DNA from 3 places in the Mammaliicoccus fleurettii genome. Region 1 is predicted to be linked to each of the others. Evidence: riboswitches for the same ligand, from Rfam matches in the RefSeq annotation. Region 1 holds a riboswitch; each other region holds the start of a gene.
The links. A riboswitch is a leader RNA that binds a small molecule or an ion and turns the genes downstream of it on or off. The one in region 1 is predicted to bind S-adenosylmethionine.
Positions count from the first base shown of each region.

Region 2: linked by a shared signal. The riboswitch ahead of metX (homoserine O-acetyltransferase MetX) and the one ahead of B2G86_RS08700 (methionine ABC transporter ATP-binding protein) in region 1 are both predicted to bind S-adenosylmethionine.
Region 3: linked by a shared signal. The riboswitch ahead of metK (methionine adenosyltransferase) and the one ahead of B2G86_RS08700 (methionine ABC transporter ATP-binding protein) in region 1 are both predicted to bind S-adenosylmethionine.

Region 1 is NZ_MWJM01000009.1:59,716-63,006, forward strand. It holds gene B2G86_RS08695 (methionine ABC transporter permease) at 1-220, opposite strand, end outside; gene B2G86_RS08700 (methionine ABC transporter ATP-binding protein) at 213-1,238, opposite strand; SAM riboswitch class I at 1,316-1,422, opposite strand; gene B2G86_RS08705 (thioredoxin family protein) at 1,452-1,775, opposite strand; gene B2G86_RS08710 (toprim domain-containing protein) at 1,732-2,136, opposite strand; gene gcvH (glycine cleavage system protein GcvH) at 2,240-2,620, opposite strand; gene B2G86_RS08720 (arsenate reductase family protein) at 2,688-3,041, opposite strand; gene B2G86_RS08725 (thioredoxin family protein) at 3,183-3,291, shown strand, end outside.
Region 2 is NZ_MWJM01000005.1:114,603-117,893, reverse strand. It holds gene B2G86_RS05880 (DUF2232 domain-containing protein) at 1-618, opposite strand, end outside; gene metX (homoserine O-acetyltransferase MetX) at 700-1,671, opposite strand; SAM riboswitch class I at 1,739-1,840, opposite strand; gene B2G86_RS05870 (AzlD domain-containing protein) at 1,907-2,233, opposite strand; gene B2G86_RS05865 (AzlC family ABC transporter permease) at 2,230-2,925, opposite strand.
Region 3 is NZ_MWJM01000008.1:78,993-82,283, reverse strand. It holds gene B2G86_RS08005 (alpha/beta hydrolase family protein) at 1-52, shown strand, start outside; gene pckA (phosphoenolpyruvate carboxykinase (ATP)) at 102-1,700, opposite strand; SAM riboswitch class I at 1,882-1,994, shown strand; gene metK (methionine adenosyltransferase) at 2,096-3,289, shown strand.

The DNA.
Region 1 (3,291 bases):
CGACGAATGATACGATTGAATAAAATATTCGAGAGCTCTTTGATGTCCCTCTTGATGTTAAAAATAGTAATGTTCCTAATATTAAACCAAATACTAATGTAAATACTGTTGATATTACCGTCATGTATAGTGTTTCATATAATGCTTCCCATACGGCATCCCATTTAACATTAGGCATTGTAATCATTTCAGTTATAATATCTCCAAATGATTTATTCACTTACATTCACCTCTACTTTCACACCAAGATCATTAAGTTCTTTTTTAATTTGATCTTTAGAATAATCACCTTGAGGTAAATGAACGATCATATGGCCAAATGTGCCATTTTGAGTCAACTTAACATCACCTTCAATGACATTAATATCGATATTATATGTTTTAATAATTTTTGCTAACACAGGTTCTGAACTCGTTCCACCAACGAAATTCAGTTTCCAAATTTCTCCGTTTGGTTGTTCTTTTCTGAAATCTTCTAATGTTCTTTGAAGATCATCAGCTTTTAAGTCATCTTTTACGAAACGCTGTGTAACATATGTTTGAGGGTCATTAAATACATTGATAACTTCTCCCTCTTCGACAAATTTACCATTTTCCATGACTGCAACATGATCACATATTTTTCTAATGACATGCATTTCATGTGTAATAAGTATAATTGTTAAATTGAGCTCTTTGTTTATGTCTACTAATAAATCTAATATTTCATCAGTAGTTTGAGGATCTAATGCACTTGTTGCTTCGTCACATAATAATACGCGCGGATCATTTGCTAAAGCTCGAGCTATACCAACTCTTTGCTTTTGCCCACCGGATAATTGTGATGGATAAGCATTCTCACGACCTTCAAGACCCACTCTTTTGATAAGTGCTTTTGTTTTTTCGTTTATCTCACTTTTAGATACCCCTGCAATTTCTAAAGGAAATGCAATGTTATCTTTAACCGTACGAGACCATAGTAAATTGAAATGTTGGAATATCATACTTACCTTTTGTCTTTTTAATCTAAGGTCTTGTTTAGAAAGTTTGCCAATATTTGCACTATCAACTATAACTTCACCTTCAGTTGGCGTTTCCAGACCGTTAAACATTCGTATTAATGTACTTTTTCCAGCTCCAGAAAATCCAATTACACCATATATACTTCCTTTATCTATTTTTAAGTCGACATGGTCAACAGCTGTAATGTCACCTTTTTTTGTTTTGAAAGTTTTAACAACTTTATTTAACTCAATCAAATCTGCTGCCTCCTAATCTTTAAATTAAAAACGCCTTACTCTAATTATCAAGAGAAAGGCGTTAGAAATATGTCTTTCTCTCATCTTCAAAAGTTTACACTTTTTGTGAATTGGCACCATTTCATATATATATGACGGTTGCCGGGCTTCAAAGGGCACATCCCTCCACCACTCTTGATAAGAGTTACTACGTATTTAATTAAATTCATACTATCATGATAAGTTTTTATCGTCAATAACTTTTTGAATATTCTCAACAATATAAGGAACAGACTGAAAAGCGTATATTCTTTCTATGACCTTATCTTGTTTCATAATGAATAATACAGGTACTGATAAGATTTCAAATTCTCTACAGAACTCTGGATAAAAATTTAAATCACATTTATTGATTGGTAATTGTGTTACTTCGTTCGCTATATCCAGCATACGTTCAGATATTTTGCACGTTCCACATGTAGGTGTATAGCCAAATAATAAATGTAAATCCTTATCAAAATGCTTGTATATATCGTTCAATATTTCTGTGTGTTTCATGGTAACGATACTTCCCTTTCAATACAAAATCATTGTTTACTGTAAATCCATGATAGTTTAACACATTCGCTAAATATTGTCTTGGACAGCGAGCTACTTCAGAAAATGTCGAATCAATATAAATATGACGACTTTCACTCACATACTTCTTAAACCATTTTCGAATACGTTTACCTTCTTTATCTTGATCGACTAAAACATATACTTGTGAACCATAAATTTCTTCTAAAAGTTCGTCCATTTTTTCTACACCCATTGTTCCATGTGTACAAATAATATGAACATGATCATTTAATACTTCTTTCACTCGTTTTTTATCAGAAATACCTTCTACGATTATTACTTTTTTAATCATCGCCATGGCCATCACCTTCTACAAATGAATTAATATTATAGTTCAACTTCGTATTCAAGATTTAAAAAAACTCCATGATACCATTTGCATCGTGGAGTTTAATATTATATTATTCACCTATCATTTCACTATAAGCGTCTGCATCTAGTAATCCATCTAATTGAGCTTTATCAGATAACTCAACTTTAACCATCCATGCTTTATCATATGATGATTCATTAACAAACTCAGGGCTATCTTCTAGTTCTTCGTTTACTTCAACGACTTTTCCAGATAGTGGTGCATATAGCTCAGAAACTGTCTTAACAGATTCTACACTACCAAATGAATCTCCACTAGTTAATTCGTCACCTTCTTCAGGTAACTCAACAAACACAATGTCCCCTAATTCTGATTGAGCAAAATCAGTAATACCAATTGTTACAACATCACCATCAATTTTTACCCATTCATGTTCTTTAGAATATTTTAACTCACTAGGTACTGTCAAAGTAATCCCCTCCTATATGTATTTCACCTATAATCATGACATAAAGCGATTATTCAAGCAACTATTTTTACAACCAAGTTTGGCGATATTCGTCTTCTTTAAAACCTAAAGTAACCTTATTGCCTAAAACTGCTAAAGGTCTTTTGATTAACATACCATCTGAAGCTAATAAATCGAATTTTTCGTTGTCAGACAAATCATTCATTTTATCCTTTAAACCCAACTCGCGATATTTAGCGCCTCGAGTATTAAATAATTGATTCACAGTAATATCTGTACCATCAATGATATCCTTTAATTCTTTAGCTGTTGGTGTTAACTGTGTAATATCAATCGGTTCGAAACTAGCACCATTCTCTTCTAGAAACTTTGCTGCCTTTTTGCAAGTTGTACAATTAGGATATTGATAAAATTTTATCATGTCTTTACCTCCATATGTCTATTTAAATCTATTATAACAATATTACTAACGAACATATAGTAATGAGTTAAATAATTTTTAAAATATTGAAAATGCGATATACTTTAATTATAAGAAAAATTTCTAAGGAGCATAATAAAAATGAGAACAATTAGTCAATATGCAGAATTCGAAGAGATCACACAAAGCGAAGAACCAGTAGTTGTAAAATTCTTTGCAGACTGGTGCCCAGATTGCACAAGAATGAACC
Region 2 (3,291 bases), on a different contig from region 1:
TAATGGTCTAAATACTGGTGTCGCTACTTTGAATTTTCTTAGTATAGGGAATGTCACAAGTAAATTAACAAATACTAATAAAAATACCCATAATACTATATACCCAGGAATACTTGCTTGTAATATTTCTAATGAAGTTTGTAATGTTTCTTCAATTTCAGTCGTTAAATTTCCACCCATTTCAAAGTAAGAAATTAAAACATCATGATACTGACTGAAAAACTTGCTTGTTAAAGGTAGGTTTCCCGTAATTTGTAAAATTAATACACTACCTATTGTTAAAATACTCATAAACGTTGTCACTAAGTATAGAATACGTTCTTTTGATGTACGTTCAACGAGCAATTGACCTATGAAAACACTCATAAATATCATAAGCGTCATGACTGTTAATAAAAATACATTATTAAATAATACGGTCGCACATAAGGTCACGACGACTGTCACAAAAAATGACGGTTTAGATCGATACCAGAGTATTGTTCCGGGTATCGTAATGAACGGTAATATAATAATCGCTAAATATGGTACAAGACTCATGACAATCACACTAAGCACAAGTACTAATGTTGCAATAATTGTCGCTTTTATATCGACTTTAAAAGACAAATTTTTCACTTCCCAATCTAATTTAAACATCTTTCTCTATTTTACAGATTTTTAACGCTTAAAACAACGTACGTGACTTTTCAGATGATATTAACGCGCTTTAAATTTATGTAATTTTAAGAAGTGATATACGTAAGGTGCCCAATCTCCAAAGTTTAATAGAAATCCATCATGGCCAACATTGTCTGGTACGAAGAAATGTCTATGATATTTAAAGAATCTACCTAAAGCTCTAACTTGATCATCTGGATACAATAAATCATCAGCGAACCCTAAAGTTAATACTTTCGTTTCGAGTTGTTGTAACCTTTCTTCGACATCATCACGACCTTTAAATATGTCATGACTATCTAATACATCTAACAATGTTAAATAACAATCTTTATTGAAGACATCTTTAAATTTATTACCTTGATATTTTTGGTAACTCACTACATCATCCGCTGAAAATCTCGATTCATAATCTTTACTTGAACGGTAAGTTAAGAAGCCTATCTGTCTTGCGATACTTAAGCCATCTTGTCCATTCATATTTATAACTTGTCTAGCAATCTCATTAAACGCTCTACTATATGATGAAGTCTTCTCTGTAGCTGCTAATATAACTGCTTTTTTAACTTCAATAGATCCGTCATAAAGCATTTCTAAAGTTTGCATTCCACCTAGAGAACCACCAATTAATACATCTATTTTTTCGTAGCCAAAATGTTTTAACGCTAAAATATTTGCTTTAGAAATATCTCTCATAGACAATCTCTCAGGAAAGTCGGGCGTATTCAATTTAGAGCTTGAACCATAAGGGCTACCAATCACATTGAATGTTATAAACTGATAATCATTGATTGAAAGATAACCACCATCAATAATTTCTCTCCACCAACCTGGATTTTCATCATCTCCATAAGTAAGATGATTCCCTGTTAAAGCATGACAAACAACAACTAAAGGCTGTCCTTTGTGACCTACATATTCATATTGAAGCTTTAAATTATCTATCACTTCACCAGATTCTGTTTCGAAATGTCCTAGTTCAACTAAACCTGTGTCTCGAGAAATAAGCATATTAGAACCTCCTTGTTATTAAATAGAAAGACTTCTTACTCGTTAAAGAAGTAAGAAGTCCTCATCATCCTTATTATGCGAGTAAACTCGTTGGTAGTAGCACCGTATCTTAAACGACCGGTTGCTGAAGTGTCATCGGGCCAAATCCCTTAACTTCTCTGAATAAGCTTTGCTATATAATTTATATTAAGAATACTAGAAAAGTGCATTTCTTTCAATAAGTTAACGAATGAAATTAAAAGACTAATCGAACAATCGCCATGATGAACATTCCTGCTATAACTGATATCGTTAAACTTCTAGAAATTAAAGCTATCATCAATGTTGGAATGGCAACGAAAATACTTTCGTAGTTGAATGTGAACCCAGAATGACCTTCTTGATTTAACATACCTTCAACAATCAATGCTGTAAATAAACATACAGGCACATATTGCAGCCATTTAATCACACTTTTAGGAAATTCAACCTTTGATAAAAATGCAAAGGGCGATACCCTTATAACCCACGTTAAAATAAAACAACCCAAAATAATAAGCATTAAATACATTGAAATACTCATTTATCAAACACCACCCCTGCGACTGAAGCAATGATCGTCGCTAAAATAATAGATAAATAAGTCGGCATAAAACATGTAAGAATTATCATACAAATGGTTGTTAAGACAATTAAAAATATATAAAAGAAAACTTTGGTTTTATGTATTGTTTCAAACTGTGCGACGAGTAAAAATATAAACATCGCTGTTAAAGCGTAATCTAAACCAAAAGCTTCAGGCTTCGGAATCAAGTTTCCTACTAAACCACCTATTATTGAAGTCAATATCCACAATAAATAAGCAGAAATATTTAAACCGTGCATCCACGTAGCATTTAAAGCTTTTTCTTTAGCATATTTTGTTATTGCAACACCAAATGATTCGTCGGTCACGAGTGTTCCTATACCGATATTAGACCAAAATCCATTACCTTTAAACGCTGGGACTAACGCTAAACTTTGAAGAAACATTCTAGAATTAACAAAGAATACAGTTAATAAAATAGCTGATATAGGAGATTGAATTGCAACTAACGCACAAATAATAAATTGAGCCGCACCTGCATATACAAAGATAGATAACAAAGCAATTTCTAAAATAGATAAGCCTGATGAAACACCTACAATTCCAAATGCTAATGCAACACTAAAATATCCAAGCATCGTAGGTATACAATCTTTAACACCTTGAAGAAATAAAGTTTTATTCGTCATACTAGAACTGGTCAATTGCCTACCTCCAAACTACATAACGCCAATCAGGTTAGTCTAACGTTTGTCTAACCTCAGTCTGACTTATCTCTTTTTTTATTTTTAAATATGTCTTATTTTTATCATACATACCACACTTTAGCAATAAGACCTGATTGTATATTAAATCAATTTTCATAACCTTTCTTGCCTAAAAAAAGGCACCTGAGGAAAAAATATGAGTGAGAAACTACAGAACCGTACCCTACCCTAGGCAAGCATGCACGTACAAAATCGTAAGATTTTATAAAAATAGATATTATTAATGATTTTGTATAGTGCGGACGCCTGAGGGAATAGTATGTGTGAGAGACTACAGGCTCGAGCCAT
Region 3 (3,291 bases), on a different contig from region 1:
ACTCATTCAAATTCATAATTGGATGGATAAATGTGAAAACAAAAACCCTTAAAGTTGAATTTCAGTTCAACTTTAAGGTTTTTTTATACATGGGGTTAATTTTAACGATTAAAAGTAAATCCGCCTTCTGCTTGAATGTGTTCTGAAGTTTCTCCAAATTTACAGAAGTTTTCTTTGAAATCTGAAGCAAGTTGTTTAGCTTTTTCATCATATGCTTCTGCTGATACCCATGTATTACGTGGGTATAATATTTCTGATGGTACTCCTGAAACGTGTTTAGGAATATTTAGACCAAAAATATCATCTTTAACAAATTCAGAATTTTTGATTTCTCCACTTATTGCACGACGAATCATTGAGCGTGTATGTTTTAAGTCCATTCTAGAACCTACACCATACTCTCCACCAGTCCAGCCAGTGTTCACTAAGTAAACATCTACATCATGTTCGTCAATTAATTTACCTAGTAATTCTGCATATTCTGTCGCATGTAATGGTAAGAATGGAGAGCCGAAACAAGTTGAGAATACAGGTTGTGGACTCGTTACGCCTCTTTCTGTTCCTGCTAATTTAGATGTAAATCCACTTAAGAAGTGATACATCGCTTGTGATTTATCTAATTTTGAAATTGGAGGTAATACACCAAATGCATCTGCTGTTAAGAAGATGATTGTATTTGGATGAGCTGCAATTGATGGTGTTACAATATTATCTATAAAATCGATAGGGTATGCTGCTCTAGTATTTTCAGTTAATGAAGTGTCGTTGTAATCAACTGATCCACAAGATTTAACACCTACATTTTCTAATACTGTACCATATCGAATTGCATCATAAATTTGTGGTTCTTTTTCTCGACTAAGGCTTACTGTTTTAGCGTAACAGCCTCCTTCGATATTGAAGACTCCATTCTCATTCCAACCGTGTTCGTCGTCTCCGATAAGTTTTCTATTTGGATCAGCAGATAAAGTTGTTTTACCTGTTCCAGATAGACCGAAGAATAAAGCGACATCTTTGTTATAACCAACATTAGCTGAGCAATGCATGCTCATAATGCCTTTTTTAGGTAACAAGTAGTTCATAACTGAGAATATACCTTTTTTCATTTCACCAGCATATTCAGTACCACCAATTAATATAACGCGATGTTTGAATGAAGTGATAATAAATGTTTCAGAGTTTGTGCCGTCCTTTTCTGGATTTGCTTTAAATCCAGGTGCACTGATAACAGTAAAGTTAGGATTAATATTAAGTGCATCTTCTTTAGTTTCAGGACGTATAAACATATTTTGAGCAAATAGATTATGCCAAGGTAACTCATTAATCACACGTAAATCTAAGCGTGATGATTCATCTGCACCAGCATATCCATTGAAGACATAAAGTTGTGATTTTTGGTTTAAATAGTCAATAACTTGATCATATAAATTTAAGAAGCTATTTTCTGAGATAGGTTGATTGATTGTTCCCCAATCAATATCTTGTTCTGTATCTGCTTCTTTTACAATAAATTTATCTTTAGGTGAACGTCCGGTATATTTCCCTGTTTCCATTCTAATAGCACCAGATTCAGTTAATACCCCTTCACCAGATTCTAGAATATGACTATATAATTCAGTTCTAGAGAGTTGTTTGTGTGTAGTTTCCTTATTAAGAAGGTTAGAAAGTTCGATTGATTCTGTAATTGACTGTATTGCCATAAATGACGACCCCCATGTCTTATATTAGTGTTGTAAGCATTTTCATGGAATTAGTATAACACATTAAAATATATAGTCTATACTAATAGGAAAATTTATTTTAAAAATTTATGACAATTGAATTATATTTCGTTGCATTGACATAATCAGAAAACTCTAGTATTATCGTCTTTGACGGATTCTCTTATCCTGAGTGGTGGAGGGACATGGACCCAATGAAACCCAGCAACCTCTTTCTATTTGAAAGAAAGGTGCCAAACCGTTTGCAGACCAATATTGTCTGAACGATAAGAGCGAATGGACGAGTGTGCCTTCTCTCTATTTTTATTGAGAGAGGGCACTTTTTATTTGCGCAGAGAAAGAGACCGTACAACATTATTTAAAGGAGATTTTTTATGTTAAAGAATAGAAGACTCTTCACATCTGAATCAGTAACAGAAGGGCATCCAGATAAGATTGCGGATCAAATTTCTGACGCAATTTTGGACGAATTATTAAAAGGTGACCCTAAAGCTAGAGTCGCTTGCGAAACAACAGTAACAACAGGTATGGCTTTAATTGCAGGTGAAATTTCAACTTCAACATATGTTGATATACCTAAAGTAGTAAGACAAACTGTAAAAGATATAGGATATACGAGAGCAAAATATGGCTATGATTTTCAAACAATGGCAATTTTAACTGCAATTGATGAACAATCTCCAGATATAGCGCAAGGTGTAGATTGTGCGTTAGAAGATAGAGATGACTTAACAGATAGAGAAATTGAGTCTATTGGTGCAGGAGACCAAGGGCTTATGTTCGGATATGCAACAAATGAAACAGAAACTTATATGCCGTTACCAGGTTATTTAGCACATCAATTAGCTAAACGATTAACAGATGTTCGTAAAGAAGGCACTTTAGATTATTTACGTCCAGATGGTAAGACACAAGTAACAGTTGAATATGACGAGAATGATAAACCTGTAAGAGTTGATACAATTGTTATTTCTTCACAACATCATGAAAAAATTGAACTAGAAAAAATACAACAAGATATTAAAGATCATGTTATTTACCCAATCGTTCCTAAAGAATTATTAGATGATGAAACTAAATTCTTTATTAATCCAACAGGTAGATTTGTAATTGGTGGACCACAAGGTGATGCAGGATTAACTGGAAGAAAAATTATCGTAGATACATACGGTGGTTATGCTAGACATGGCGGTGGATGTTTCAGTGGGAAAGATCCAACTAAAGTGGATAGATCAGGAGCTTATGCAGCGCGTTATGTAGCTAAAAATATTGTCGCTAGTGGACTTGCAGACAAATGTGAAGTTCAGTTAGCATATGCAATAGGTGTGGCTCAGCCAGTTTCAATATCAATAGAAACATTTGGAACTGGTAAAGTTGAAGAAACAACTTTAGTAGAAAAAATTAGAGAAGTATTTGACTTAAGACCTGCAGGCATTATACAAATGCTGAATTTAAGACAACCTATTTATAAAAAAACTGCAGCATATGGACATTTTGGAAGAACAGATGTTCAATTACCTTGGGAAGAATTAGATAAAGTAGACTTATTAAAAGATTTACTTAAATAAAC